2 regions of the Actinoplanes sp. NPDC051343 genome follow, and region 1 is predicted to be linked to the other one. Evidence: riboswitches for the same ligand, from Rfam matches in the RefSeq annotation. Region 1 holds a riboswitch; the other holds the start of a gene.
The links. Region 1 has a riboswitch for ZMP and ZTP ahead of ACIA5C_RS46805 (glycine hydroxymethyltransferase). Riboswitches for the same ligand answer to the same signal wherever they lie in the genome.
Positions count from the first base shown of each region.

Region 2: linked by a shared signal. The riboswitch ahead of ACIA5C_RS38755 (phosphoribosylaminoimidazolecarboxamide formyltransferase) and the one ahead of ACIA5C_RS46805 (glycine hydroxymethyltransferase) in region 1 are both predicted to bind ZMP and ZTP.

Region 1 covers NZ_JBITEL010000027.1:21,195-35,876, reverse strand. Annotated here, with positions in the region: gene ACIA5C_RS46890 (hypothetical protein) at 1-375, opposite strand, end outside; gene ACIA5C_RS46885 (DedA family protein) at 424-1,092, opposite strand; gene ACIA5C_RS46880 (DNA polymerase ligase N-terminal domain-containing protein) at 1,137-1,490, opposite strand; gene ACIA5C_RS46875 (MFS transporter) at 1,562-2,743, shown strand; gene ACIA5C_RS46870 (DUF6131 family protein) at 2,789-2,944, shown strand; gene ACIA5C_RS46865 (DUF433 domain-containing protein) at 3,303-3,584, shown strand; gene ACIA5C_RS46860 (hypothetical protein) at 3,547-4,110, shown strand; gene ACIA5C_RS46855 (hypothetical protein) at 4,035-4,397, opposite strand; gene ACIA5C_RS46850 (RNA polymerase sigma factor SigF) at 4,541-5,356, opposite strand; gene ACIA5C_RS46845 (LURP-one-related/scramblase family protein) at 5,557-6,078, opposite strand; gene ACIA5C_RS46840 (ATP-binding protein) at 6,173-6,589, shown strand; gene ACIA5C_RS46835 (STAS domain-containing protein) at 6,618-6,929, shown strand; gene ACIA5C_RS46830 (SLC13 family permease) at 6,939-8,153, shown strand; gene ACIA5C_RS46825 (aldo/keto reductase) at 8,351-9,412, shown strand; gene ACIA5C_RS46820 (beta-1,3-glucanase family protein) at 9,454-10,839, opposite strand; gene ACIA5C_RS46815 (helix-turn-helix transcriptional regulator) at 10,987-11,805, opposite strand; gene ACIA5C_RS46810 (cation:proton antiporter) at 11,858-13,402, opposite strand; ZMP/ZTP riboswitch at 13,525-13,615, shown strand; gene ACIA5C_RS46805 (glycine hydroxymethyltransferase) at 13,634-14,682, shown strand, end outside.
Region 2 covers NZ_JBITEL010000015.1:75,273-89,685, forward strand. Annotated here, with positions in the region: gene ACIA5C_RS38715 (glycoside hydrolase family 65 protein) at 1-1,205, opposite strand, end outside; gene ACIA5C_RS38720 (HAD family hydrolase) at 1,257-1,997, opposite strand; gene ACIA5C_RS38725 (ATP-binding protein) at 2,089-2,505, opposite strand; gene ACIA5C_RS38730 (hypothetical protein) at 2,659-3,540, opposite strand; gene ACIA5C_RS38735 (ABC transporter ATP-binding protein) at 3,651-4,952, opposite strand; gene ACIA5C_RS38740 (CDP-glycerol glycerophosphotransferase family protein) at 5,097-7,352, opposite strand; gene ACIA5C_RS38745 (DUF5941 domain-containing protein) at 7,349-9,226, opposite strand; gene ACIA5C_RS38750 (PspC domain-containing protein) at 9,468-9,647, shown strand; ZMP/ZTP riboswitch at 9,653-9,738, shown strand; gene ACIA5C_RS38755 (phosphoribosylaminoimidazolecarboxamide formyltransferase) at 9,754-10,806, shown strand; gene ACIA5C_RS38760 (hypothetical protein) at 11,669-12,097, opposite strand; gene ACIA5C_RS38765 (DUF4230 domain-containing protein) at 12,661-13,434, opposite strand; gene ACIA5C_RS38770 (acyl-CoA dehydrogenase family protein) at 13,474-14,413, opposite strand, start outside.

The sequences.
Region 1 (14,682 bases):
TGCTGCGGCCGGAGTCGCCGGCTGATTGGCGCGGCGGTCCTGCTCCTTGGCCTGGCTGACGAGGCCGGCGAGGACGGACTTGCTGTACTTCGACTCGGCCGAATCGGCGCGGTCCTTGGCCTTCGCGGCCTGTGAGACGGCCTTCTTGTGAGCCTTGCGGAGGCGGTCGCGGTCACGGGCCTGGGTCTTCAGCGACCGCTTGAGGCGCTTGGCCTCGGCCTCGGCGTTGCGCAGCGCCTGGCTCTGCTGCACGGTCATGTCGGCGTTGGTCCGCAGCCGGTTCTCCAACTCGGTGACGGTCGCGCTGGCCTTCGCCACCGCGGCGTGGGCGGACGCGGCCTGGTCGCGACGGCGCTCGAGCTGTGTGTCTGACACGGTTTCTCCCTCCGTTCACGGACCGTTCAAAAGGTACCGGAGGAATCTTCACGGTCGGGAGTCGGCGACCTCGGATTGTGCTGCTCCCCGCGCCCGCCGACGACGGATATGTCGGATATGTAGCCAGGCATAAAGCCCGATAGCCACCACGACTACCGCAATCGCCCACCATTTGTATCGGTGTGCCTGATCGAAGATTTCGACCAGATGGGTGCCGAGAACGTAGGCGATCGTCGTCCACCAGCCGACCCACAGAAAGGCGCCGAGAGCGTTGTAGAGCAGGAACGCGCGCCATGGCATCGCGGTGATGCCGGCGATCACGCCGTTGAACTGGCGGATGCCGTCGATGAACCGGGCCACCAGCACGATGCGGTTGCCGCGCCGGGCGAAGAATCGCTCGGCGCGTTCCAGTCGCTCTGGGGTCAAAAACACGTATTTGCCGTATTTGTGGGCAACCTTCCGGCCCCCACGCACGCCGATCCAGTAGCCGATGTTGTCGCCCATAACCGCGGCGACGAAGGCGATCGCGGCCACCCCGACGATGTTGAGCCGGCCGGCGCCGGCGTAGATCGCGGCAGCCACCATGATGGTCTGACCAGGCGCGGGGATGCCGAAGCTCTCCACGCCGATCATGCCCGCGACGGCTAGGTAACCCCATCGGTCGAGGATGGGTGTCACGCCGTGCAGGAATCCGGGAAGGTCGGCTGGAGGAGGCATCGGCTAACACGGTAGCCGGAGCGCGGGTTTCGAAACGTGCAGAGTCAGTACTGAGGCTGATCCTTGGTCCGATGGAGGAGCCAGTTCGACCCGTCGGTGTGAATGAGGGCGTACCGGTGTGCGCCCCGGAGGCCGTGCAACGTGAAGACGATCCGCTTGTCGTTGCGGTCCTCTTGCTCCCACCAGCCGGTATCCGCGATCGATTTGTCGGAGTCGGTGTACGCGAGGTGGTCCATCGCATGATCGGGCACCGCGACCGCCAGCCGGTTGCCACGCGGATCGGTCGGCAGCCCGCGCGGCACCGCCCACGACCGCAGCACGCCGTCCTCCTCCAGCCGGAGGTCGAAATGCGGCCGCGGCTTCCGATGGTCGTGCAGGACAAAGGCCGGACGAGCCACGGCGTCTCCTTCTTTCACGGCTTGTAGTAAGGGCCTTGGCGAAACCGGTTCCAGTTTGTTTGGCTGAGTTCATGATGAAACTCGCGCTCGTCGCTCTGGCCGTCGGCACCTTCGCCCTCGGCATGACCGAGTTCGTCATCACCGGGCTGCTGCCCGCGATCGCCTCCGACCTCACGGTCAGCATTCCCACCGCGGGTCTGCTCATATCCGGCTACGCCCTGAGTGTCGTCGTCGGCGGCCCGCTCCTCACCGCACTCGTCGCGCACCGGCCGCGCAAGCCGGTCCTGCTGTTCCTGCTCAGCTTCTTCGTGGCCGGCAACATGCTCTCCGCGCTCGCCCCGACCTACGCCACCATGCTGGCCGGCCGCATCCTCACCGCGCTCTGCCACGGCGCCTTCATCGGCATCGCCACGATCGTCGCCGGCGACCTTGTGCGCCCCGAGCGCCGCAGCAGCGCGATCGGCGCCATGCTCAGCGGCCTGACCTTCGCCAGCGTGGCCGGCGTGCCGCTGGGCACCCTGCTCGGCCAGCAGCTGGGCTGGCGCGCCACGTTCTGGGCGATGGCCGTCCTGGGCGTGCTCGCGGCCGGCGCCACCGTCGCGTTCGTCCCCGCCATGGCCTCCACCGGTGAGGCCCGCGCCCAGCTCGCCGCCTTCCGGAACCCGCAGGTCTGGCTGGCGCTCGCGATGACCGCGCTCGTCTTCGGCGCCGTCTACGCACCCTTCACCTACATCGCGCCGCTGATGACCGACGTCGCCGGCTTCTCCTCCGGCGCCCTCCCGTGGCTGCTCGCCCTCTTCGGACTCGGCCTGGTCCTCGGCAACATCGCCGGCGCCCGCTCGGCCGACCGCCGTCTCATGGGGACGATCGTCAGCGCGTCGATCGCCATGCTGATCGTGCTGACCGCCTTCGGCTGGACGTCACACTCCCGCCTACCGGCCCTGGTCACCCTGTTTGTCCTCGGTGTCGTTGCCTACGCGACCGTTCCCGGCCTGACGACCCGGGTCATCACCGCCGCCGACGGCGACGCCCAGAACCTTCTGGCGTCGTCCTCGGCCGTCTCGGCGTTCAACCTCGGCAACGCCCTCGGCGCCTACCTGGGCGGCCGCGCCATCACCCACGGCTGGGGCTACGACTCGACCCCTCTGGTGGGCGCCGCGATGGAAGCCGGCGCATTGGCGATCGCCGTGACGCTGATTTACGTGACCCGCCGCCAACTGACGATGATTGGCAATTCTTCGATGCGGGTATGACTCGGTGCGGCGGACCCCGTTCCCCCGCCGAATGGAGCACACACCATGTTGATCCTGGGCCTGATCCTGCTGCTGATCGGCATCTTCGCCCACATCTCGATCCTCACCACGATCGGCATTATTATCCTGGTCGTCGGTGCGGTCTTCTGGATTCTCGGCTCGGTCGGCCGCCCCATCGGCGGACGGCGTTATTGGTATTAATCCATTCTTCAGACGCTGACGCCGCGGTGACCAACGAGGGTCACCGCGGCGTTGCGCTTTACCGGCTTTCAGATGTACGGGCTCGTCTCTCCCCAACCACAGCAGCAAAGTCCCCGGCCCGCACTCATCCTGACGCGACCGTGTGAGACACCGCGTTTACCCGAGTGGCGGTCGGTGTCCCGGCCGCCGACTGCTGCCGCTGCCCGCAACCGTTCCGGTGGTCATCTAAGCCGTCGCGCGCTGTCCACAGGCCCCATCCGCCGCCGGTTCGTTGTGACATGCTGAGGCGAGCGACGGCATCGACGTCTTCATCCACCACCTCGACTCCGACGAGGTGGCCCGCGCCGGAGACCTCCAGATGCCCATCCGTGCGGTGATCGATGACCACCTCAAATACATCGTCTGGGACGAGGACGACGACTTCCCCAAGCGCCTGACGCTTCGCCGATATGATCCGGCGGTCGCTGAGGTCGTCATCGACCCGCGCTTCGCCTGGGGAGCGCCGATCGTGGAGCCCGCGAGGGTGCCGGTCGACGCGGTTCTGAGCATGTGGCGAGCGGGTGAACCCGCGGACGTCGTCGCCGACGAATGCGGCTTGAGCCTTGACCAGGTCAACGCGCTCATCCGCGTCGCAGCCTGAGTTCTTCGCCGACCGGTGCCCGGGACGCGGCGCCTCTCGGTTGCTGCACGAGCAAGGCTGGATCGTCCACGACATCACCGACCACTTCGCGAACGACGCCCAGGACGTCAGCGATCCGGACTGGATGAGTTTCGGGCTGAACGCGGGCTGGGCGTTGCTGACCCACGACAAGCGAATCCGCACCCAGGTCGAGGCCCTTCAGCTGCTCGCTGAAGACGACGGGCAGATCTTCTGCCTGAGCAGCGGCGATCTGCGCGTTGCAGCCCGCGCTGACCGCTTCGCGTCCGGGAGAACATCGCCGGCCCCGGCAGCGCCGACGACGAACAGATCCACAAGGCCGTACGCCGGGCATCCGCCGTTGCACCGGGCAGCGATTCACCGGCACATCGCTCGCGGTCGCGCGGGTCTTTCGTCGTTTACGAGCGGGAGGTCATCAAGCGCTGGCCCTTGCTACCGGTGCCAGGTGCGGGCGGACGTGGTCAGGCTCGTCCCGGTGTTGTCGACCGTGACCGTGCGGGTCAGGTAGCGGGAGTGGCCGACGCCGTCGGCCACCCACCAGGTGATCATGTGCTTGCCGTCCGTGCCCGCCGGGATCGACGCCGCGAACTTCGGGGCGTCGTAGTGGTTGAGCAGGGCAATTGTGACGCCGGACGGGTCGGTGGCCTTGATCGTTCCGCTGATCCGGGAGCCGGGCAGTAGCGCGCCGTTGGCCGGCGTGGCCCAGGCGATGGTCGGGCCGGTGTTGTCGCCCGCGACCGGGAAGGTGCGGGTGTGTGCGCTCAGCGGGGCGTTGAGCTGGGTGAGGCCGTGCACGCGTCCGGGCACCTTGCCGGCCGAATAGTAGGTCAGGTCGTGGATGGTCGGGGGCCAGGTTGTCGCTGGTCCACGTCGGGTCGAAGCGCCAAATACGGCGACGCCGGCCCGTTGAGGGGCCGGCGTCGGGGTGCTGCGTTCGGTCAGAGGGTGTCGGCGGCCAGCTGGCCACGCAGCTTGGTGAGGGCCTTGGTGAGCAGGCGCGAGACGTGCATCTGGGAGATGCCGATGTGGTCGGCGATCTGCGACTGGGTCAGGTTGCCGTAGAAGCGCAGCGTGAGGATCTTCTGCTCGCGCTCGTCGAGGGTCGCCAGCGCCGGGCCGAGGGACACCCGGGTTTCGGCCACCTCGTATTCGGAATCCTCGCCGCCGAGGGTGTCGCCCAGCTCGGTGGAGCCGTCGGCCGAGATCGGCGTCGACAGGGAGGTCGCGTTGTAGGCGCGGGCGCCTTCGAGACCTTCCAGCACCTCTTCCTCGGTCACGCCGAGGTGGGTCGCGATGTCGGTCACCGTCGGGGAGCGGCCCAGCGTGTGGGTCAGGGTGCTGTTGGCCTCGGTGATCGCCAGGCGCAGTTCCTGCAGACGGCGGGGCACGCGAACCGACCAGGTGCGGTCGCGGAAGTGCCGCTTGATCTCGCCGATGATCGTGGGGATGGCGTAGCCGGCGAAGTCGACGCCGCGGTCCGGGTCGAACTTGTCGACCGCCTTGATCAGGCCGACGGTGGCGGTCTGGATCAGGTCGTCGGTGGGTTCGCCGCGGCCGGAGTAGCGGTTGGCGAGGTGGCGGGCCAGCGGCAGCCAGGCCTCGATCGCCCGGTCGCGCAGACCGGCGCGGGACGGGTGCCCGGCCGGCATCGCGGCCATCGCGTTGAGCAGCTCGGCCGCGCTGTCGGCCGGAGCCTCGGCGGAAGCCGGCGTGGCAACGGAAGTGGTTGCGGCAGTCGCCGTGGAAACGGTCATGCTCTCGGTCCTCCCCTGGCACCGTCCCGGAGAGCCGGTCCATTTCGGACCCGGTTGGTCGGGTGTCCCTATTTAATGGTCGACGGCGACCAGGACGATCGCCGTCGACCAGGCACTAGGCCGTTCGGATGTGCAAACCTTAACCGAGGGGACGAGAGAAAACTAGCCGAAAGTATGAGTGACTTTCGGTTGTCATCTACTCACTCATCTGTATCTTTGTCCCTCTGCTTCTTGTCCTCCTTCTCTTCCTCGCGGTCCATCGCGAGGTCAAGCGCGAGCACGGCACCGATGATGAGCAGCGGTTCGATGCCGGCGGCGACCTGCACGGCGTAGGTGTCGCGAATGGTCAGCCAGCGCTTGGAGACCGCGGCCACCTCGTCGCCACCCTGCTCGATGACGTACTCGTGGTCGGTGAAGTTGCCCTTCATCTCCAAATCGTCGGACCCGGGGACGTCAATGGTGAACTTGTCGCGGAACGGCGTGAACAGGTGCTTGCGGATCTCGGCCGCCGTCTCGCCGCCGATCTTGATCTCGTACGTCGGCCGGAGCGCGACCAGGTGCCGGTGAACGCTGGCCACCTCCTGGCCGGACGGATCCTCGATCACCACCCGGTTGCGCAGGCTGAACACCTTGCCGTCGACGTGCAGCAGCTTGGTGCCGTGCTCGTCGAGTACGTCGAAGTCGTCGCCGATGTGGAAGAACCGCTCGCGGATCACATACATGCCCTGATTGTGACGGCCGGACGCGAGAGACGCCGGATGGATTAGGCCGGACGGCCAGTGCTTCGACATCCCCGATCCGGGCAAGATGGACGTCATGCCCTCGCTGCCTGCCTCGGTCCCGCATCCGGCGGCCGTCGAGCTGCGCTGCTGGCGTCTCGACAACTTCCGCGAGCTGCGCCGACTGCGGGCCGGCCTGCGCGACGCGATGGCCGGCTGCGCCCATCGCCCGCCCGGCGACCTCGCCGAACGCATGGCCGTGGTGGCCACCGAACTGGCCACCAACGCGCTGCGGCACGGCCTGCCACCGACCGAGGTGCGGCTGCTGCGCGACCACAACCGCCTGATCATCGACGTCGCCGATCATGATCTGGATGCGAAGCCGGTGCTCGACGAGGACCGCCCGCTCGGCGCCGGAGGCCTCGGACTGCAGCTCACCCGCGAGTTCGCGGTCGACGTCGGGTGGTACATCGCCGACAACACCAAACACGTCTGGGCCGGCTTTCCGAGCTGATCGCCCCCACTGCTGGTAAAAAGTCAGCGTGGCGGACTCCTACAGGATCGGTGGGGAACGGACGGCCGACGGTGCGACCACGATCCTGCGCATCTCCGGCGAGCTCGACATCAACGCGCGCGACGACCTGCGCGACGCTCTGTTGCTCGCGCTCGGCGACGGCGACGTCGTGGTCGATCTTCAGGAGGTGTCGTTCCTCGACTCGGAGGCGCTGGGCGCCCTGATCGACGGGTTCAACGCGAGCCGGGTCCAGGGCGCCGGTTTCCGGGTCCGCAACTCCCGTAACGTGGTTGATCGTGTGCTCACGGTGTCGGGTGCGAAGGATCTGTTCGACTCCTAACCTGACGCGGTGCCGATGATCGCCGCGGTGGCGCTGCTCGTCGCCGTGCTGGCCTTCGCCGTGGCACGGCCCCGCGGGCTGCCGGAAGCGGTCGCCGCGGTGCCCGCGGCGGCCCTGACGGTGGTCACCGGCCTGCTGCCGGTCCGGCATGCCTGGTCGGAACTGAAGGCCCTCGGCCCGACGGTCGGGTTCCTCGCGGCGGTCCTGCTTCTCGCGCATCTCGCGGGGGAGCACGGCGTTTTCCGGTACGCGGGTGGGGTGGCCGCCGATCTGAGCCGGCACCGGGCCCGACGCCTGCTCGTGGCCGTCTTCGCCGCGGCCTCGCTGATCACCGCCACCCTCAGCCTGGACGCGACCGTGGTCCTGCTGACCCCCGTGGTCTTCGCCACGGCGGCCCGGATCGGGGCCCGGCCCAAACCGCACGTGTACGCGTCGGCCCACCTCGCCAACTCCGCCTCACTGCTGCTGCCCGTTTCGAACCTCACCAACCTGCTCGCCTTCTCGGCCAGCGGCCTGACGTTCGTCAGCTTCGCGGCGATGATGGCGCTGCCCTGGGCCGCCGTGATCGCCGCCGAGTTCGCCGTCTTCTCGTGGTTCTTCCGCGCCGACCTGAACGCCCGCGCCGAACCCGTCGAAGACGAGGACCGCGTCCCCGCACCCCGTTACGCATTGATCGTCCTGGGGCTGACCCTGGCCGGTTTCGCGGTGGCCGGTCCGCTCGGCGTACACCCGGGGTTTGTCGCCGCGGCCGGCGCCGTCGCACTGGCCGTGCCCCGCCGCACCCCGCTGCCGACCCTGGTCCGCGAGGCCAACCTGCCGTTCTGCGCGTTCGTGTTCGCCCTGGGTCTGGTCGTGCTCGCCGTACGCGAGCACGGCCTGGACCGTCTCGTCGACGCGGTCGTCCCGTCCCATGCCGGGCTGCCGCAGTTGCTCGCGGTGGCCGGCCTGGCCGCCCTCCTGGCCAACGTGCTGAACAACCTGCCCGCGACGCTGGTTCTGGTCCCGGCCGTGGCCGGGTCGCGCGGCCTGCTCCTGGCCGTCCTGCTGGGCGTCAACGTCGGCCCGAACCTGACCTATGTGGGATCGCTGGCCACCCTGCTGTGGCGGCAGATCCTGCACAGCCGGGACGCGGCACCGGACGCCCGCGAATTCCTGAAGCTGGGCCTGCTGACCGTGCCGCTCGCCCTGTGCGCCGGCGTTCTGGCGCTGTGGCTGGTCGTCTAGAAAAGCGCTCTCCCCGCCGCCCCGGATCGTCGCGGGGGACGGACTTCGGGCCCCGGGGAAGGGGCCGGGTGATCCGGGTGGGGGCCGGCGGCGGGGGAGCGCAACGCAGTCAGTCTCGTCGATGTAATCCGTAACAAGCAAGCAATCTGAGTTACGAAACCAAGCGGGCCGCCCGGACCCGTCATACCGTCGGGGTCATGGAATATCGCAGCCTCGGTCGTACCGGAATGCAGGTGAGTCCGCTCTGCCTCGGCGCCATGATGTTCGGCGCCTGGGGCGAGCCCGACCACGACAAGTCCATCCAGATCATCCATCGCGCCCTCGACGCCGGGATCAACTTCATCGACACCGCCGACGTCTATTCGCAGGGCGAGTCGGAGACGATCGTCGGCAAGGCGCTGAAGGGGCGGCGGGACGACGTCATCCTGGCCACCAAGGTGCACGGGCAGATGGGCGTACCGGTCGAGGCGCCGGCCGGCACCCCGGGCGACCCCAACCGCCAGGGCAACTCCCGCCGCTGGATCATCCGGGAGGTCGAGGACAGCCTGCGCCGGCTCGGCACCGACTGGATCGACCTCTACCAGATCCACCGGCCCGACACCGACGCCGACCACGAGGAGACGCTGGGCGCGCTTACCGACCTCCAGCGGCAGGGCAAGATCCGGGCGTTCGGCTCGTCGACCTACCCGGCCGAGGAGATCGTCGAGGCGCAGTGGACGGCCGAGCGGCGCGGGCTGAGCCGGTTCATGACCGAGCAGCCGCCGTACTCGATCCTGGTCCGCGGCATCGAGGCCGACGTGCTGCCGACCGCCGAGCGCTACGGCATGGGTGTGCTCCCGTGGAGTCCGCTGGCCGGCGGCTGGCTTAGCGGGCGCTATCGGGTCGGCGCCGACCTGCCGAAGTCGAAGCGCAGCGAACGGCTGCCGGCCCGCTACGACCTGTCGCAGCCCGGCAACCAGCGCAAGCTCGAGGCGGCCGACGCGCTCGGCAAGCTGGCCGACGAGGCCGGGATGCCGCTGATCCACCTGGCGCTGGCCTTCGTGCTGCAGCACCCGGCGGTCACCTCGCCGATCATCGGCCCGCGGACGATGGCCCACCTGGAGTCACAGATCGGCGCCGCCGACGTAAAGCTGACCACCGACGTCCTCGACCGCATCGACGAGATCGTCCCGCCGGGCGTCAACGTGAACCCGGGCGACCGCGGCTACGTGCCGCCGGCTCTGTCGGAGAAGTTCCGGCGGCGTCGTCGCACCGCATAGCAAGACGGCCCGGGCGAAAGCCCGGGCCGTCCGAGAAGAGCTCACCAGCCGACGGCAACCTGCAGGAATTGCGGGTTCGCGTGGGTGATGAACGAGCTCTGGCCGGCGACGTCGTCGTACGGGAAGCCGTAGGCCAGCCCGCCGAGGGCGTTGTCGTGCCAGAACTTGGCGTAGTAGTTGGCCGGTGCGGCCCGGTAGTAGTTGCTCACCGTCTGCTGCTGGGAGGCGGGCAGGTCGGCGGTGTGCCGGTTGAGCGCCGCGCACTGGGCCGCGTTGGCGGCTTCTGGCCCGCTGCACCCGAAGATCTGCTGGGTGGTGGCGCTGATGCCGTTGGCGGCCGCGTACGAGGACATGTAGTTCTGGTTGGGGCCGCCCGGCAGGAAGTTGGAGTCGCTGCCCGGCGACAGGATGCGGTACGGCGCGGTCGCGGTGGCCTCGTGCTGGAACTCGGCCGGCACCGCGGCGGCGAAGCGGGAGAACGTGGCCGTACGGTCCTCGGTGAAGGTGTTGTAGTTCTCGCCGACCTGCTGGTCGGTGCCGTCCTTCGAGTGCAGCCGCATGGCGATCTTCAGGCCGAACGCGTCGACCCGGGTGGTGTTGCCGTTGAAGACGCCGGCGCCGACCGTGAACTCGATGAAGTCGAAGTACTGGCTGTTCGGCGAGCCGAGGTAGAAGTACATCCGGCCGGCCGAGTTGGCGGGCATGTCGAGGAACTGCTGCTCGGCAATCGAGTGGGTCTGGCCGTTGAAGCTCCAGTAGACCTGGCTGTCGGGGTATTTGCCGTTGGTCCGGTTGAGGACCTGCACCTCGACGACGTTCTTGGCCGCCGGGATGCTGCCGGTGTCACCCCAGAAGGAGGCCGGCATGGTGTTGCCGGAGCCGCCGGTGGGCGGGGTGGTCGGCGGCGTCGTGGTGCCGCCGCTGACCGAGCCGAAGACCTGGAATTCGAAGAGCGAGTAGCCGTACGGGAGGGCCCGCACCGTGCCGTTCATCCGCACGTAGCGGCCGGTGCCGTTGACCGTCAGGTTCTGCACGCCGCCCGGGCCGGTCGTGGTGCTGTAGATCGTGGTCCAGGTGCTGCCGTTGGCCGAGGTCTGGATCTGGAAGGACTTCGCGTACGCCGCTTCCCAGTTCAGGGTGACCGAGGTGATCGTGGCGGTGGAGCCGAGGTCGACCTGGAGCCACTGCGGGTCGCTGAACGCACTCGACCACCGGGTGCCGGTGTTGCCGTCGACCGCGGCACTGGCCGGGAACGAAGCGTTCTCGGAGCTCGACGCGGTCGCGGGCTTGCCTTGGGAGATGAGGGTTGAGGCGGCGTGGGCCTGCACCGAGGTGAGAGCCGCATAGGCGGCGACGAGGACGACGATGACGGCGCCGAGCACTGCGGTGAGCAGCCGGGGGCGACGCCTGGGGATGGCGTGTTCCATGGACTCTCCAGGGGAATGGCGGTGGTGCGCCCGAGTCGTCCGCCGGTCGGGGAACCGGCGTAGGGATCAACGGCAGAGAGCGCTCTCTTGGCGAGTCTCATCGATGCCGGTCGTCCTAGGCAAGTAAAACCGGTTCCGGAACCGGTCTTAAGCAACCGCGGCGAGGAGCTGAAGCTTCTCATAACTAGGCGATCCGGGCGCCGCGGTGAAGACCACCAGGGTCTGCTCCTGCTCGGGGTCGAACAGGTTCTGGCACCACAACTCGAGCACGCCCAGATCGGGCACCACGATGCGCTTGCGGTCGACGTGTGAAAGCCCGACCTCGTGATCGGCCCACACCTCGGCGAACTCCGGGCTGATCGCGAGCAGCGCCCGTACGATCTCGCCGGCCCGGCCGCCGGGGTCGGTGGCGTACCGCATGCGCAGCTGGGCGGTGAAGACCCGGGTGTGCAGCGGGTGGTCCTCGGCCACGTACCGGTCGCGGCTGGACGGGTCGGCGAACCAGCGATAGACCGTGCTGCGGTTCAGGCCGGTGAAGCGGGACTCGTCACCGAGCAGAGCCACCGCCGGCGGCGTCTGCAGGATCGTCTCGCCGTAGCGGTTGACGACCATCGCCGGGGTGTCCTGCAGTCGGTCGACGACGCGCAGCATGCCGGGGCTCAGGTGGTCGTCGCGGATCAACCGCCGCGGGACGGCGTGGCCGCCGATCCGGAACAGATGATCGCGGTCGTCGAGGCTGAGGTGCAGGCCGCGGGCTATCGCGGCGAGCATCTGCTCGGACGGCTGCGGACCGCGTTGCTGCTCGATGCGGGTGTAGTAGTCGGTCGACATCCCGCTGAGCGCGGCCACCTCCTCGCGGCGGAGGCCGCCGGTGCGACGCCGGTGCCCGCGGGGGAGACCGACGTCCTCCGGCTGGAGCGCCTCGCGGCGGGTGCGGAGGAAATCCGCCAGTTGCGCCCGGTCCATCGTCACAGTCACACCACCCAGCGTGCCGGGCTTTCGAGGGCGGAGGAAGGGATCACGAATCCCCCGTATGCCGGGCGGCCTGGCGCAGGTCGATGTCCTCGATCAGCTCCCGGGCGATCGCCTCGGTCAGCCGCCGGTCACGCACCGCGACGCCGAGGGCGAGCCGCTGCTTCTCGAACCCGTCGTCGACGTCGGCGGCCGGCTCGGCCGCGGCGTCGGCGATGGTCCGGGCGGCGTCCTCCCGCATCGCCTCCTCCTCGGCCCGGTCCGCGGTCAGGTCGAACCGGAGCCGCCGGGCCAGCGCCTTCACCGTTGTGCCCTGGATCAGCAGGGTGCCCAGCGTGACGAAGAGCGCGATCGCCTGGATCTCCGGTCGGCCGGGGAAGGGCCGGTGATCGTCGGTGAACTCGGGGACGGCGGCCGCGGCGGCCAGGGTCAGGATGCCCCGCATGCCGGTCCAGCCGACCAGCACGATCTCCTTGTGGGTCGGAGGCGAGTAGTTCCGGGCGCGCTTGCCCGCGTTCGCCATCTGTTTCTCCCACTGCTCCCGCAGCTGCGGGTTGCGGGTCAGCCGCCAGCCGACCAGCCGCCACTGCAGCACGCGCCGGCCGAAGAGCACGTAGACCCCGGCCATCCGGATCAGGATGGCGGCGACCAGCAGCACCCCCGAGGCGACCAGCGTGCGGGTGAGGTGCTCCTCCCGGAAGACCTCCTCGAGCACGAACTTCAACTGCAGACCGATGTACGCGAACACGAACGTCTCCAGCAGGAAGTCGAGGACCGGCCAGAACGCGTCCTCCTGCAGGCGGGTGCGGTAGGCGCCCGGATATTGGTGCTTGGGGTCGAGGCTGAGGTTGACGCTGACCGAGAACGCGGCCGTGACGACGGCCAGGATGCCCGACACGTGCGCCTGCTCGGCGGCCAGGAACGCGGTGAACGGCAGCAGCAGCACCAGCGAGGTCTCGAGGGTCGCGTTGCCCAGCCGCGGGCGGATCCACAGCACGATCACCGCCATGACGGCACCGATCAGGATGCCGAGCAGCGCGTTCTTGAAGAACTCGAGGGTGCCCGCGGCCCAGCCGGTGTGGTTGCCGTTGACCGCGGCGACCGCGATCGCGAACAGCGTCAGCGCCGTCGCGTCGTTGACCAGGCTCTCGCCGGTGAGCGTCGACGTGATGCGTTTGGGCAGCCCCAGCTCATCACCGTGCGACACGATCGTGATGGTGTCCGGCGGGGCGAGCACCGCGCCGAGCACGAAGCAGGCCGCCGCCCCGATCGACGGCAGGATCCAGGTCGAGATCACCCCGAGCGCGCCCGTGGTGAGCAGCACCAGCGTGATGCCGAGCGTGGTGATCGAGCTCAGGTTGGCGCCGAACGCCGAGAACGAGGCCCCGCGGGTCGCCGAGTAGAGCAGTGGCGGGATCACGATGGCCAGGATCAGCTCCGGCTCCAGCTCGAGCCGGGGCATCTGCGGGATGAACGAGGCCCCGGCCGCGAGCACGACGATGACCAGCCCGGACTCGAGTCCGCGCCGCCGGGCGATGGCCGACACCGCGATGCCGGCACCGACGATGAGAAGAAGCTGAACGCCGTTCACCCGGGTCAGGCTAGTGATCGTCGGTTTCGGCAGCGGGAACACGCCCGGGCGTTCTCCGCCGAGAAGGCGGCCCCGGATGTCCGGACGGGTACTCCCGGTGAGCTCGGGCGCCGGTATGCTCGGCGGCGGGCCGTGACTGGCGCGTTGGGATGGGTCACCATCGGGGAGCGGCCCCGTCGACATGACGACCTGCCGTGCGCCTGGGCCTCAGCATCGTGCTAAGGAGGTCCCATGTCTGACTTGAGTCCCGAATCCACTGCTTTTCAGGCGGCCATCGAGGTCGTGCGCAGTGTCGAGCCCCGGATCGCCGACGCGATCGTCAAGGAGCTCCACGACCAGCGGGAATCGCTGAAACTGATTGCGAGTGAAAACTACGCGTCCCCGGCCGTTCTGCTCGCCATGGGCAACTGGCTGTCCGACAAATACGCCGAGGGCACCATCGGCCGCCGCTTCTATGCCGGCTGCCAGAACGTCGACACCGTCGAGGCGGTCGCGGTCGAGCACGCCAAGGCGCTGTTCAACGCCCCTTACGCCTATGTTCAGCCGCACTCCGGCATCGACGCCAACCTGGTCGCCTACTGGGCGATCCTGGCCGACCGGGTCGAGGTGCCGGCGCTCAAGAAGTTCGAGAAGCGGCAGGTCAACGACCTCAACGACGCCGAGTGGGCCGAGCTGCGGCAGGCGTTCGGTAACCAGCGCATGCTCGGCATGAGCCTCGACGCGGGCGGCCACCTCACCCACGGCTTCCGGCCCAACATCTCGGGCAAGATGTTCGACCAGCGCAGCTACGGGGTCGACGCGTCGACCGGCCAGATCGACTATGCGGCCCTGCGCGAGACGGCCAGGGAGTTCAAGCCGCTGATCATCGTGGGCGGCTACTCGGCGTACCCGCGCAAGGTCAACTTCGCGAAGATGCGCGAGATCGCCGACGAGGTCGGCGCGACGTTCATGGTCGACATGGCGCACTTCGCGGGCCTGGTCGCGGGCAAGGTCTTCACCGGCGACTTCAACCCGGTCGAGCACGCCCACATCGTCACCACGACCACCCACAAGAGCCTGCGCGGCCCGCGCGGCGGCGCGGTTCTGGCCCAGCCCGAGCTGGCCGACCAGGTCGACCGCGGCTGCCCGATGGTCCTCGGTGGCCCGCTCAGCCACGTGATGGCGGCCAAGGCGATCGCGTTCGCGGAGGCCCGCCGGCCGGAGTTCGCGGGCTACGCCCAGCAGATCGTCACCAACAGCCAGGCGCTCGCCGAGGGCCTGCTCTCCCGCGGCGTCGAGCT
Region 2 (14,413 bases), on a different contig from region 1:
AGGCCGAGCGTCTGGGCCCGCTCCCGGGCCAGGTCGAGTGTCGAGTGCCGCCACCGCAGCACGTCGGCGGCCGCCGACGGCTGGGTGTACGTCAGAGCCGGCAGCACGAACGTCTCGGCGTCCCAGAACGTGTGGCCGTCGTAGCCCGGGCCGGTGAGGCCCTTCGAGCCGACCGGCCGCTGCTCGGCCCGGGCGCCCGCCTGGAGCGTGTGGAAGAGGCCGAAGCGGACGGCCTGCTGCACCTCGGGGTCGCCCTCGACCTTGACGTCGGAGTGGTCCCAGAACGCGTCGAGATATTCGCGCTGGGCCTCGAGCAGACCCTCCCAGCCGTCGAGCCGGGCGCTGGCCAGCGCCGCGCCGACCTGGTCACGCACGGCGGGAAGCGAGCGGTTGCTCGACCAGCCGTACGCCGCGAGCTTGACCACCCGCAGCTTCTGTCCCGGCTCGAGCTTGCAGGCGACCGTGGTGCGCAGCCAGTCCGGATGGCCCTCGGTGGTGACCTGGTGCTTGCCCGTCGTCTCGATCAGGTGCTCGACCGCGGCGGCCATCCGCAGATCACTCGCCTTGGTGCGGTGCACCAGCAGGCCGCCGGCCTTCTGCTCGAGCATCTCCTCGGCCTGCAGCGGGTGGTCGAGCACCGCCGCGACCCGCGGGTCCTTGCTCATCGGCGGCAGCTGCTCGTTGGCCACCAGCTCCGACTGCAGGATCAGCCGGGCCGAGGCGTCGAGCGGCTCGACCTCGTAGAGGAACGCGACGACGGCGCGCTGGGTGAAGGACACCAGCCGGATGGTGCGGACCCGGATCGCCTGGCCGGACGGGGAGACCCACTCGGCGGTGCGCTCCAGGGTGCCGGCCCGCAGGTCGAGCACGCGCTCGTGGGAGCGCAGGTCGCCGTAGCGCACGTCGAACGGCTCGTCGTCGACCAGCAGCCGCATCAGCTTGGCGTTGGTGACGTTGACCATCGTCTGGCCGGACTCGGGGAAACCGTAGCCGGCCTCGGCATAGGGCAGCGGACGAAGCTCGTAGAACGAGTTCAGATAGGTGCCGGGCAGGCCGTGCGGCTCGCCCTCGTCCAGGTTTCCGCGTATCCCGATGTGACCGTTGGCCAGCGCGAAGACCGACTCGGACTGGGCCAGGAGGTCCAGGTCGAGTCGGGTCTCCCGGATGTGCCAGGGGTCGACGGGATATGCCCGTTCACGGATCACGGTGGTGCCTCTCGAAGGAAAGAAGACAGAAAAGACGTCAGGAGTACGCGCTCAGCGCGTGAGAAGTTCGGAGAGATCCTGCACGACGATGTCGGCACCGTTGTCGGCCAGCCCCTGGGCGTTACCCCCACGGTCTACCCCGACCACGAACCCGAAACCTCCGGCCTTGCCGGCGGCCACGCCGGCTTGGGCGTCCTCGAACACGACGCACTGCTCCGGTGGCGTGCCGAGCAGCTTCGCGCCGTAGAGGAAGGTGTCGGGAGCCGGCTTGCCCGGCAGATGCTGCTCGCGGGCGACGACGCCGTCGACCCGCGCCTCGAGGTAGCCGTCGATGCCGGCCGCCTCGAGCACGTCCTTGCAGTTGGCGCTGGCCGAGACCACGGCCCGGCGCAGCCCGGCGGCCTTGACCGCCTTCAGGTAGTCGACCGAGCCCGGGTAGACCTCGACCGCACCTTCCTTGATCTTCTGCAGGACGAGCAGGTTCTTACGGTTGCCGATGCCGTTGACGGTCTCCTGGTCGGTGCCGTCGTCGGGGGTGCCTTCGGGCAGGGTGATGCCTCGAGAGGACAGGAAGGTGCGGACGCCGTCGGCGCGCGGCCGGCCGTCGACATATTTGTGATAGTCGGCGCCGGAATCGAACGGCACGAAAGCTTGCTCGTGCTGCTCCGACCACGTCTTGAGGAACGTGTCGAACGTTTGTTTCCACGCGGCATTGTGCACCGCGGCGGTCTGGGTGAGCACGCCGTCAAGATCGAAAAGGCATGCCGTCACTGGGGCGGGAAGTCCGAGCACTGGCCCAATGTAGTCGCACGGCGCAGTCCGCGAGCCCGGAAGGGCGGGTTCACACTTGCTCGGTGCTTCACATGCCGTTCAAGATGCTGTTTCAGCGCACCGCGGGTCCGTCGGGCCGTCCGCTGAAGGGCAGGTCGAGCGCGATGCGCAGGCCGATCGTCGTGCCGATCGGGCCGGTCGCCATGGTGACTTCGTCGCAAAGCTGATAGGCCAGCCAGATGCCGCGGCCGCCGACCTCGAACGCCCCCGGCGCCTCCGGGCTGGACAGATAGGGCGACGGGATGCCGGGCCCCGAATCGGTGACCGTGCACCAGGCCGAGTCGCCGGCGACCCGGAGCGTGATGCGCCCCTGACCGCCGGCGTGCAGGACGACGTTGGTGACCACCTCGTTGACCGCGAGCACGAAGCCGTGCAGCCGGTCGCCGGTCAGCCCGACGGCGGTCAGCGAGCTCGTGACCTCGTGCCGGACCATTGTGATCTCTTCCCGGCCGAACCGCCGGTCGATCAAGTCACCATCGAGAGGGGCGCCGAGCGTGGGTGCGACGGACCCTCCCGGCTGCCTGCCGGGGACCGAGCGCACGCTCTGACTCAAGCTGTCCTCCACCGTGGTGCAGCCTACGCGGTGAACGGCCGCGTGGGCAGCAGGCGCCCGCGATCGCCCTCAGAAGAGATGCGACAGTGTGCGGAAGACCTCGGCGTAGAAGTTTCCGTCGATCTCCCGGTAGAGGCTGAACGGCTTGCCGGGGCTGCCGAAGAACGGGCGCAGGGTCCAGGCGAGCTGGGTGCCGACGAACCCGAACAGCAGGATCCAGATGTAGAGCAGGGTCATGCTCGGCGGCGTGGGTTCGCTCTGCCGGACCGGACGCGGGTGCGGGAACGGCTGCGGGTGCTGGTGCGGCGCCAGGGCGACCGCCACCGGGGCCGCTTGGGCGCCGTTGGCCGCCGGGTTCTCCGCGGCCGGCCCGGTAACGGCCGGGGCGGCAAAGGCCGGCCCGGTAACGGCCGGCGACACCGGAGCCTCGACCGGCCGGTCCGGAGTGGCCGACAGCAGCCCGTGCTGGTTGAGCACCTTCATGCCGCCGGTCAGGAAGCGCAGCCCGACCAGCGCCGACAACGCCAGGATCGCCACGTTGAGCAGCTTGAAGAACGCGTAGTTGGGCGCCGTGATCAGAAAGAAGAGACTGATCGGCGCGAACGCGAGGGCGAGCATTGCGGTGACCGTGAGCGCCACCATGACCAGCGCCAGCGATTGCCGGATCGACAGCCGGGCCCCGAAAACCAGGTTGAACAGGTAGAGCGTCGGCAGGCAGATGGCCAGCGTGACAAGGAAGAGCAGTGGCAGCTTGACCGCCGAGGTGAGCGCCATCAGCGCGCTGTGGAAGGAGCCGAGCACCGCACCGTAGACGGCGAGCGCGATACCCGAGCTGATCAGCATCTGGACGGTGAGCCGAGGCAGACCACGGTCCTCGACCACCTGCTGCCAGATTCCCTGTCGGTCGCGCAGGATGCGTTCGATCACCAGCAGACCGGACGAGTTAGCCACGGTGCCCTCCTCGAGTCACGCCACGTCGATACGGTATCGATCCGTCGTGTGGGCGGAACACTAGGCCATCGATGCAAGTCTGTGAAGAACCCGGTCGAATCAGTGCCTGATCAGCGCCAGCCGACGTCGATCCGATATCCGCGATCGTCGAAGAAGTGCAGCGAGTCCATGCGTACGGCGACCGAGAGCGAGTTGCCGGGCGAGATCGCCGGGTAGGGCGCCAACCGCACCCCGAGCTCGGCCGGGCGGCGGGCGTGCCGGCCGGAGTCGCTGAGCACGCTGGCCCGCTCCTGCTCGCCCTGCTCCAGAGTGGCCGCGCCGCCCCGGCCGGTCAGGCGCTGCAGCGCACCGCCGAACCGCCGCAGCGCACCGGTGCTCTCGATCGGGTCGCGGCTCGCCTTGCCGGCCAGTTCGTCGACCACGATCGCGGTCGCGCCGATGTCGAGGAAGGCGAGCGACTCGTGGCCGTGGTGCTCGAGGTAGCGGATGCGGCCGTGCAGCACGTCGCCCTGGAAATCGGGGGCGACCGGGGTGAGCGCCTCGGCCCGCATGCCGACCACGATCCGTTCGCCGTGGAAGTGCGCCACCGTTCGCGCCCGGAGGTCACTCCAGGGCAGGTAGAGCGCCTGCTCGCCGAAGTTGAGCGCGACGTAGCGGTCGAGATGCACGTAGACCTGGGCCTCGAGCAGGTTCATCCGGGGCGCGCCGAGGAAGGCGGCGACGTAGAGGGTGGCCGGACGGCCGTACACCTCGGTCGGCGTGCCCACGTCCTGCAGCACGCCCTTACGCATGATCGCCACGCGGTCGGCCATGGTCAGCGCCTCGGCCTGGTCGTGGGTCACGTACATGGTGGTGACGCCCAGCTCGGTGGTCAGGCTGGTGATCTCGGCCCGCAGTTCGGCCCGCAGGCCGCTGTCGAGGTTGGAGAGCGGCTCGTCCATCAGGAAGAGGCCGGGGCGGCGGACGATCGCCCGGCCCATCGCCACCCGCTGGCGCTGGCCGCCGGAGAGCTGGCTGGGCTTACGGGCGAGCACGTCGCCGATGCCGAGCGCGCTGGCGATGTCGCCGACCCGCTCGAGCCGAGGGCTGTGCTCGACGCCCGAGAGTTTCAGCGGAAAGCCGATGTTGTCGCCCACCGTCATATGTGGATAAAGGGCGAAGTCCTGAAAAACCATCGCGATACTGCGGTCGCGCGGGGGAACCTCCAAAACCGGTTCTCCGTTGAGAAGAATGTCCCCTTCGGACGGATCCTCCAGGCCGGCGATCATCCGCAGAATTGTCGATTTCCCGCATCCGGAGGGACCCAGGAGCACCATGAACTCGCCGTCATTCACATCGAGGCTGACGTTGTTGACGGCGACCGTGCCGTCCGGCCAGATCTTGGTGACGTCCTTGAGCGAGACGGTGGACACCGTCGACCTCCTGCAGGGGATTGCGTGTGTGAGCCCGGTCCCATTACGGACCGCGACCCGACGCCTACCTTGACGAGGAGTATCGATATGCCGCCATCGGGTGAACGTGCCATTTGCGCAGAGTGATCAAGCGCTCACAGTAGCTCAGGCCGTTAACCCGGACTTAAAGAAGATCTTGCGCACCACCCGCTCGGCCGCACCCCCGTCGTCGAGGTAGCAGAACTTCTTGCGAAATGCCGCTCGCGCGCTGGTGGCTTGCGGTCCGGCGTACGTGCCCAGATCGAAAATTTCCCGCAACGACCGGAAATCGACGGCCACCGAACCCGGCGGTTCGGCGAGGAGATCGAAGTACGTGCCTCTCAGTTCCTGATAGACCTGCCAATCCGGAACGAAAACCACAATCGGCTTATCGAGTACCGCAAAATCGAACATCGCCGATGAATAGTCGGTCACCATGACGTCGGCCGCAAGGTACAGATCCTCGATCACCGGATAGGCCGAGACATCGACGATGCCGGCGCTGCTCGGCGGAACGGAGTCGGCTGCCTTGGACCCGGCCGCCGCGGTGCCGGCCGCCGCAGAGCCGGCCGCCACAGAGCCGGCCGCCACAGAGCCGGCCGAAGGTGGCGGAACGTTGAAATAGTGTGCCCGCACCAGCAGCACCGTGTCCGGCCCGAGCATCTCGGCCAGTTGCTCGACGTCGAGGACCGGCTGCCCGGCCGGAAGCCACTCGCGGTGGGTCGGGGCGTAGAGGACCACCCGCCGGCCGGGCCCTAGACCAAGCCTCTCGCGTACGCCCCGGACCTCGGCGGCCGTGGCCGTCGCCAACCGATCGTTGCGGGGATAACCGACCTCGAGCGTCTCGTAGCGGCACGGATAGGCCCGCTCCCAGGCAATCGTGGTGTGTGCATTAGCGGACACGCTGTAGTCCCAGCGGTCGGCCCGCCGCATCTGGGCCGCGAAGTCGGTGTCGCGGATGCTCGCCGGATGGTCGAGCTGGTCCATCCCCATCATCTTCAGCGGCGTGCCGTGATGGGTCATCACGTGGGTGGTGCCGCGCCGCTTGATCAGATGGTTGGGCCAGTTGACATTGTTGATCAGGTAGCGGGCCCGGGCGATCGCCCGGTAATAGGCGAAGCTGCCGGAGACCACGTATCCGGTGCCCGGTGGCACGCTCGCGGCGCGGCCCCGGCCGACCACCCAGAGCGCCCGCACCTGCGGTGCGAGCTCGGCCGCCTTCGCCGCGACGGCGGCCGGATTGCAGGTCACCCCGCGGTACCAGTACGCCGCGTAGAGCGCGAGTGACTGGTCGATCGGCAGCAACCGGCGCATCGCATGGTAGGCAAGCTGGTAGACGCCCTGGCGGGCCTGCATGATCGGCCGCTTCGCCCGGCGCTTCCATCGGCGCAGGCCACGCCGGGCCTGGCGGGCGCGGCGCAACGTCACGTCGGTCACCCGGAACGCCGGGTAGGAACCGCGGCCGACCAGGTCGAAACGCAGCCGCTCGAGCCGGGAGGACGGCTCCGGGAAGCCCGTCGGCGGCCGGAAACGCTGATAGTTTTCGGCCATCCGGGCGAAGAATCGGCGGCGGGAGGCGGCCGGCACCCGGGTCTCGTGGCGCAGCACCTGCAGGTAGTGCCAGATCATCCGGCGGAACAGCCGGCCCTTCAGGTCGTTACCCGGGTCGCCGGCCAGTTCGAGCGCCCGCTCCCAGTGGTCGAAGACCTCGAAATGCCGGTCGCCCACCGTACGCGTGATCGCCCCGGTGCGCCGCTGCCGATAGTGCACGCACGTGCGGGGCAGGGTCGTGATCCGGTCGGCGGCGACCAGCAGCGGATAGGTGAACGAGACGTCCTCGTACCAGCCGGTCTCGAACTCCAGCCCGAGCCGCGTCAGCAGGTCACGGCGCACCACCTTGTTCCACGCCACGTGCAGCACGTCGAGCACGGCCGGCCACTGCTCGGCGGTGAACGTCTCCGGCGCCTTGGACAGCAGCTTCTTGGCCGTGCCGGCGTCGACCTTGCCGTTCCAGTGCACCCGGTCCCAACCCGCGATCAGCAGGTCGGCGCCGGTCTCCTGCAGGCGCCGGACGACCGCGGCGAGCGCACCCATGGCAAGCCAGTCGTCGCTGTCGAGGAACCAGACGTACTCGCCTTTAGCGTGCTCGAGGCCCAGGTTGCGGGCCCGGCCGAGCCCGAGGTTCTCCGGCGCTGTGATCACGCGGACGCGGGGGTCGCGGGCCGCGTATTCGGCCAGGATCTCGCCGCTGCGGTCGGGCGAGCAGTCGTCGACGGCAACGATCTCGAAGTCCGGATAGGACTGTTCGAGCAGCGAGTCGAGGCATTGGCGCAGGTAACCCTGAACCTTGTAGACCGGCAGAACGATGCTGAGCAGTTTCACGCCCGGACTCCCGCCGCTTCGCCGACGGCGCGGCGGTTCGCGTCCAGGCCCCGATCTCGGCGCATCTTGTCGAGGAAGGAGACGGCCACCGCGGCGCAGAGCAGCGCTTCACCGAGCGTGGCCCAACTGGTCAGGCCGGCCACCGCGAGCACCACCACGCGCCCGTCCCAGCCCAGCCCAGCCGAGCCACCGGTTCCCGCCGGGGCGCCCTTCTCCATCCGCGCGGTCAAGTCATAGTGCCGGAGCGCAAGCAGGAACAGGAGCAGGAACACCACCGGCGGCGGCGTTTTTCCGATCACGCCGACCGCAACGACCAGCAGGTATTCGCCGGCCCTCAACGCCGCCGGCACCAGCCAGTCGAGTGGGCCGCCGTGCCGCGCCCGAGCGGCCGCACCGGCGGCGAGCATCAACAGGGCCGCAACCGCGAGCAGCGGCCGCGCCGGCCCCCCGGCGAAGGCCACGACGACCAGACCCAGTGCGCCGACCACACCGAGCGCCGCACCCGCCAGCGGGGCCGGCAGTCCGGCCCGCGACAGCACCCGGCGCGTCAGCAGGCCGTCGTCGCGGTGCCGCATCGTGTCGACGGTGTCGAGAACACCGACCTTCATCGAGAGCGAGCGCAGAGAGCGCAACGCCAGGGTGTACGCGAAGGCCAGCGCACCCCAACCCACGACCGCGGTCAGCGCGACCCGCCCGTCGGTGAAGATCGCCAGCAGCGCGATCAGGGCCCAGCGCTCGCCGATCGGGAAGACCACGATTCGCTTCAGCCAGTACGCCGCCGAGCCGGTGTCGCCCTGCACCCGGTTGGAGGCGGCGCTCAGTTTCGCGCCCACCCCACCCATGGCCTGCGGGCGGGGCCGGGACGCCGCCTCGTCGTGCAGGGCGCCGTACCACGTATCGGTCATGTGCCGGACGGTCTGCATGAGGATCGCGGTGATCGCGAGCGGCCACGCGTAGTGCAGCCCGATGCGGTCGGCGCCGGCCGCGAGACCGGCATAGGCCGCGTACTCCTTCGCGCGGTCGGCCATCGTGTCGAGCCAGCCGCCGAACGTGCTGAACGTGCGGGTGTAGCGGGCCAGCTGACCGTCCACACAGTCCAGCACGAAGCCCAGGTAGAGCAGGATGCCGCCGAGGATCATCGCCGGGCGCGAGGCCTGCCAGAAACAGAGCGCGGCGGCGACCGCGAACAGCACCGACCACCCGGTCACCGCGGTCGGGGTCAGACCCAACCGGGCGGCGATCTTGGTCACCCGGGGCGACCAGGAGCTCACCGCGTACGTCGTGAAGAAGTCGTCCTTCTCCTTCACCGCGAGCCGCAGGCGCGCCCGGTCCTCGTCGATCCCCGCGACCGCGGCCTGCGCCTTTCTCAACGATTCGGTGGTGCGCACCTGCTCGGCGTGCAGCAGACGGACCGGAGTGGCGATCGGCACCAGGCCGTTGGCCAGCAGAGCCGGCAGCAGATCGTCGGCCGACCGCATCTGCCCGGCCGACCTGGCCAGCACCGGCAGATCGGCCGGGGCGATCATGATGGCTCCGGCGAACCGGGCCGTGCCCGTCCCGTCGGCCGCCGGCACCACCCGGCCCCGGTCGTCGCGCAGGTCACCGGACGGGTCGGGGACGACCAGCGCCGTCGTGCGCCCGGCCGGCTCGGTAGCGAGTGTCCACAACAGACTCGGGTGGGCGACCAGGTTGTCGGCGCACAACAGCACCGGTTCGTCTCGTGCCAGCGTCGCCATCTCGCTCCCCACGGTCACCCGGTCGACCTCGGACGCGCCGGCCGCGCGCAGAGCGGCGGTCAGATCGTCGGCCAGCCGGACGGCGTCGGCGGGATCGAGGGAGTTGCCTGGACCGGCGTAAAGGACGGCCAGCGTCACCCCAGCATCACCGCTTGCCTCCTCGGCCCGCCCGACATGTCTGATGAAAATCGGCGCGGGAAATCTAAGGGTTGGGAGCTGAAAGAGAGCTTAACAGCGGGTGCTCAGGGGGTACGGGTCACCCGTACGGGGATCCGGTCGCCGATCTCCACCTCCAGATCGAGGGAAGGGCGGCCGGACGCCCATACCGTCGAATCAGGTCGCGGCGCCCGCCGCGGCCGAGCCTGAAGGAGTGGTGACCGTGACCCGCCTCGCCCGACCCCGCAACGACCGCTGGATCGCCGGGGTCTGCTCCGGCCTGGCCCGCCGCTTCGGAGTGTCCTCCGGCGTGATGCGCCTCATCTTCGTTGTCTCGTGCCTGCTCCCCGGGCCCCAGTTCATCATCTATCTGATCCTCTGGGCGTTGATGCCCAACGAGTAGAGTCGGTGCCGGGCCGCGACTGGCGAGGGTGGAGCACCACCGGGGAGCGGCCCGGCCGATTTGTCGGGTGCCGACCGCCTGGGTGCCTCCGTAACTTGGAGGCACAGTGCTGGAAAACGTCGGGGTGCTCCGCTACGGCATCAACCCTCACCAGACCCCCGCGACCTGGGCACCCGTCGAGCCGGGAGCGGCGCCCCTGCGGGTGGTCAGCGGGCTTCCCTCGTACGTCAATCTGCTCGACGCCCTCGGGAGCTGGCAGCTGGTCCGCGAGGCCGCCCTGGCCCTCGGTCTTCCTTCGGCGGCGTCCTTCAAGCACGTCTCCCCGGCCGGCGCGGCCGTGGCCGGCCGGATCGACCCGGCGATGGCCGCCGCCTACCGCCTCGACCCCGGCCACGTCGGCTCCCTGACCAGCGCCTATGTGCGCGCCCGGGACGCCGATCCGAAGAGCTCCTACGGCGATTTCGTGGCCGTCTCGCACCCGGTCGACCTCGAACTGGCCGCCTTCCTGCGCGAAGTCGTGTCGGACGGCATCATCGCCCCCGGCTTCGAACCGGGCGTCGTGGCCGCGCTCGCCGCCAAGAAGAACGGCCGTTTCCTGATCCTCGAGGCCGACCCCTCGTTCACACCGCCGCCCATCGAGGTCCGCGAGGTGTACGGCCTCCGCATCACGCAGCCGGTCGACCTCCCCCTTCCACCGCTGTCCGGGGACCTGCTCCTCGGCGCGGTGATCGCCCGCTACACCCAGTCCAACTCGGTGGTCTACGTAACCGACGGGATGGCCCTCGGCGTAGCGGCCGGACAACAGTCCCGCATCGACTGCACGGCGCTGGCCGGATCAAAGGTAGACACCTGGTGGCTGCGGCGACATCCGTCAGTGCCTGCTTCGCCGGCCACCCGCATCCACGATCGGGTAAACGCGCAGCTCACCGCCGCCCAGGCGGTCCCCGATCCGTCCGCCTGGCTGGCCCGGCTCAACGGCATAGCCTTCGTCTCGGACGGCGCACTACCGTTCACCGACAACATCGCCGAAGCTCACCGCCACGGCGTCTCCGCCATCGCCGAGCCCGGCGGGTCGGCCCGCTCCCCCGAAATCGCCGCCGAATGCCGCCGCCGGGGCATCTCGTTGATCCAGACCGGGCAGCGACTCTTCCGGCATTGACAACGCTCCGTTTGGCCGTCCATGCCGCGGTAATCGCCGTCGGCTGAGGGCGTCACCTCACCGGCCACCGAAGCATTGCCGCTCAAGGTGCGGCGTTGGTTGCGCTCAGTTGTTGGAGCGGGGCAGGCGGCCGCCTTCGGGTTGCGCGGAGTTACTCGCCGCGAAGGCGTCGCCGACATCGACAGCCGAGCCCGGCGTCAGATCGCCGCCGTCTTCCCTTCACCTAGCCGGCTGAGGTCCGCCCGAACTCTCGGCAGCAGTCTCGGCCCTGGTCACGGCCGGCCCCGTTCCAACGGCGTCAGTCCCGATTCAGCCTCGCCCGCTCCACGGCCTCAGGGAAAACCGGCGTCAGCGCGCCTCCCCCCACCCTCAAGCCCAGCCGAAATCCGCTTCAAAGTCTCCAGGGGATTCGGCGACGGCCGGGGGGCTCACGGGTCTGAGCCGCGGTTCTCGCACTGCGGGACGGCTTCGTCGGGCGGCCGTGGCCTCGGTCTCGGTCTCTGCCGCGACCCGGCCTCGCCGGTCCGCGTGCGTCCCGGTCCGACCGCGGCTCGTTCCCCGGACCGCGGCTCGTTCCCCGGACCCCGGTGGACCGGGCTCCACCCCCGCCACCTCGAGCACGTCCAGGGAAGACCGAGGAGCCGCGCCGCTGGCTCAAACCATGCCGCGACCTCGGCGCCTGTGTCGGAGCCGGCAGGCAACCTCGGCGCCGACCACCGGTCTGTGTCCGGCGTGGCGTCTCGACGCCGGCGCTCCGCGGATGCAGCCACGGGATCGGTCGCAACCCGTCGTCGGTGGACTCAGGGACCGGGCTCTGGTCGGTGACCGGTCCGGGCCGGTGGGCGCCGACACTGTGCTTGGTTTACGGGCCTTCGGAAGGGGTGGTGCCTGGCTGCGGGGATTCCGGTGTGGTGGGGAAGGGCGCCAGGTCGGGCGTGATCCAGGAAGCGCGGGCCTCGGCGGAGGCCAGGCGGGAGCTGGAGTAGTGGGCGGTCAGCAGGCGCTTGTCGAGGAGCCGGGGGAAGCGCTGCAGGAAGGCGCCGAAGTCGTCGGGGCCCTCCGGCACGTGGTGGGCGACCAGGTGGGTCCAGGCCTGGGTCATGGTGGCGTGATATTTCTGCGGGGCGCCGGCGTAGCGCGCTGTGCGGCGGATGCCGGCCGCGAGCAGGTCGGGTGCGGCCGAGGGGCCGTGGCGGCGGACCGCAAGCCAGGCCAGGTGCAGGTGTTCGCGGTGTCCGAAGCGGTCGGCGCAAGTCATCACCTCGGCCATGAGCGACTCGAAGGCGTCCATGACCGGCAACGTACGACGCCGCAGCTCACAGTGCGACCGAATTGACCTGAGCCCGCGTCGGCCGGAAGCCGCCTGAGTAATTTGCGCAAGGCACTCACGGCGAGAGCCCGCGGGTCACGTTCCCGAGAGCCGCGTTCATCCGAGGCCGCGTTCGCTCGAACGACTGTCGTCGCTTTGCCTGAAAGGTCACCTTCGTCCGGAGCCGGCGGCCAGGATCAAGAGCCCGTGTCCGGCCAAGGCCACCTCGCCCGCGGACCCCCCGCCCACAACCGGCCGCCCACAACCGGCGCCCGAGTCACGAGGCCGCGCTCGGCCAAGGCCACTTCGCCCGCGCACCACACCACCCGGAAAGGGCCGCCTGGATCAAGAGACCGCGTCCGACCAAAGCCGTCCTCGCCCGCGCACCACGCCCGCCCTGCACCGGCCGCCAGCATCGAGGGCCCGCGCGCTCGGCCAAGACCGCGCTGGCCAGGAGGCTGGACGGAACGGCACGGTGTGCGACGGGCCGGGCGGTGAGGTGGGCCGGAGCCCAAGGTGAGCGAGCTCCGGTGGGCGGGTGAGGGCTATGGGTTGGTGAAGGTTACCGAGACCGAGGTGAAGCCGAGGCGGGTGAAGAGGCTTTCCAGCATCTTCTCGGTGTTGGCCTGGGCCCGCTGGTCGAGGCCGCTGCCCTTGGCCGCGTCGGTGATCCGCTGCTGGGCCAGCTGGTAGACCTTCTGCTGCTGGTTGGGATTGTTTTTGAAGGCGTCGCCGATGCGGTTGAGCAGGCCCCGCTGTTCGGCCACGACGTAACTCTTGTTCATGTCGAGGGCGGCCGTGGACTGCTGCGGCGGGGGCAGCGTGATCGTCACCGACTTCTTGGTGTCGTCGACCTTGAGGGCGTTGGTGCTCAGCGCGCCGAAGTCGACGTACTCCTCGACGGTGCCCGACCCGACGAACAGGGTGCGGTCGTTGATCAGGAAGTCGGGGATGTTGTTTTTGTCCTGCTGGAGGTCGACGATCACCTGGAACGTGCCGTCGGCGGCGACGTAACGGCTCAGGTCGCGCATGGACTGCAGGAGGACCGGCTGGCTGCGGTCGGTGGTCTTGCCGGCGAACGGGTTGCTGAAGCTGGGCAGGACGTGCACCGCGCGGAGCCCCAGGCAGGCGGCGACGATCAGCGCGAAGACGAACGCCGTGAAGATCAGCAGCCGGGCGAAGCCGCTGGGGCGGCTCGGCGAGTCGGCGGTCGGGTCGTCAGCGGTCGGGGTGGCGGGGGGAGGAACGGCGGGACCGGCGGCCTCGTCGGGGACCGGGTACTCCCTGGTCGGTTCCTCGACATCCGGTGAGTTTGCCATGACTCAAAGGTAGAAGACGCGTACGACAATTTCGACTTGTCAGCCGGCGAAGGCGTTCAAACCAGTCAATTTCTGGCCGATGACCAGCTGGTGGATCTCCGAGGTGCCCTCGTAGGTGAGGACGCTTTCGAGGTTGTTGGCGTGCCGCATGACCGGGTATTCGCCGCTGATGCCGTTGCCGCCGAGGATCGTGCGGCACGTGCGTGCCACCAGAAGAGCCTCGCGCACGTTGTTGAGCTTGCCCACGCTCACCTGCTCGGGCCTCAGCTTGCCGGCGCTGTCGCGCAACCGGCCGAGGTGGAGCGCCAGCAGCATGCCCTTTTGCAGCTCGACGGCCATGTCGGCGAGCTTGGCCTGGGTCAGCTGGAAGCCGCCGATCGGACGGCCGAACTGCTCGCGGGTCGTCGCGTAGGAGAGGGCCGTGTCGAGGCAGTCGCGCGCCGCACCCATCGCTCCCCAGATGATGCCGAACCGCGCCTCGGTGAGGCAGGACAGCGGCGCCTTGAGCCCGGCCGCATCAGGCAGCCGGGCGCCGTCCGGCAGGCGTACGTCGTCGAGCGTGATCTCGCCGGTGCTGGACGCCCGCAACGACATCTTGTGCTTGATCTCGCGGGCCTGGAAGCCGGGAGTGTCGGTCGGCACTGCGAAGCCGAGGACGGAGTCGGAGGTCCGCGCCCAGATCACCGCGACGTCGGCGACCGGGGCATTGGTGATCCACATCTTGCCGCCGTTGAGCACCCAGTCGGTGCCGTCGCGGCGGGCCCGGGTGGACATGTTGGCCGGGTCGGAGCCGTGGTCGGGCTCGGTCAGGCCGAAGCAGCCGATCAGCTCGCCGGCTGCCATGCCGGGCAGCCAGCGCTGCTTCTGCTCCTCGGAGCCGTACTTCCAGATCGCGTACATCGCGAGGGAACCCTGCACGCTGACCAGCGAGCGGACGCCGGAGTCGGCCGCCTCGAGCTCGTGGCAGGCCAGGCCGTAG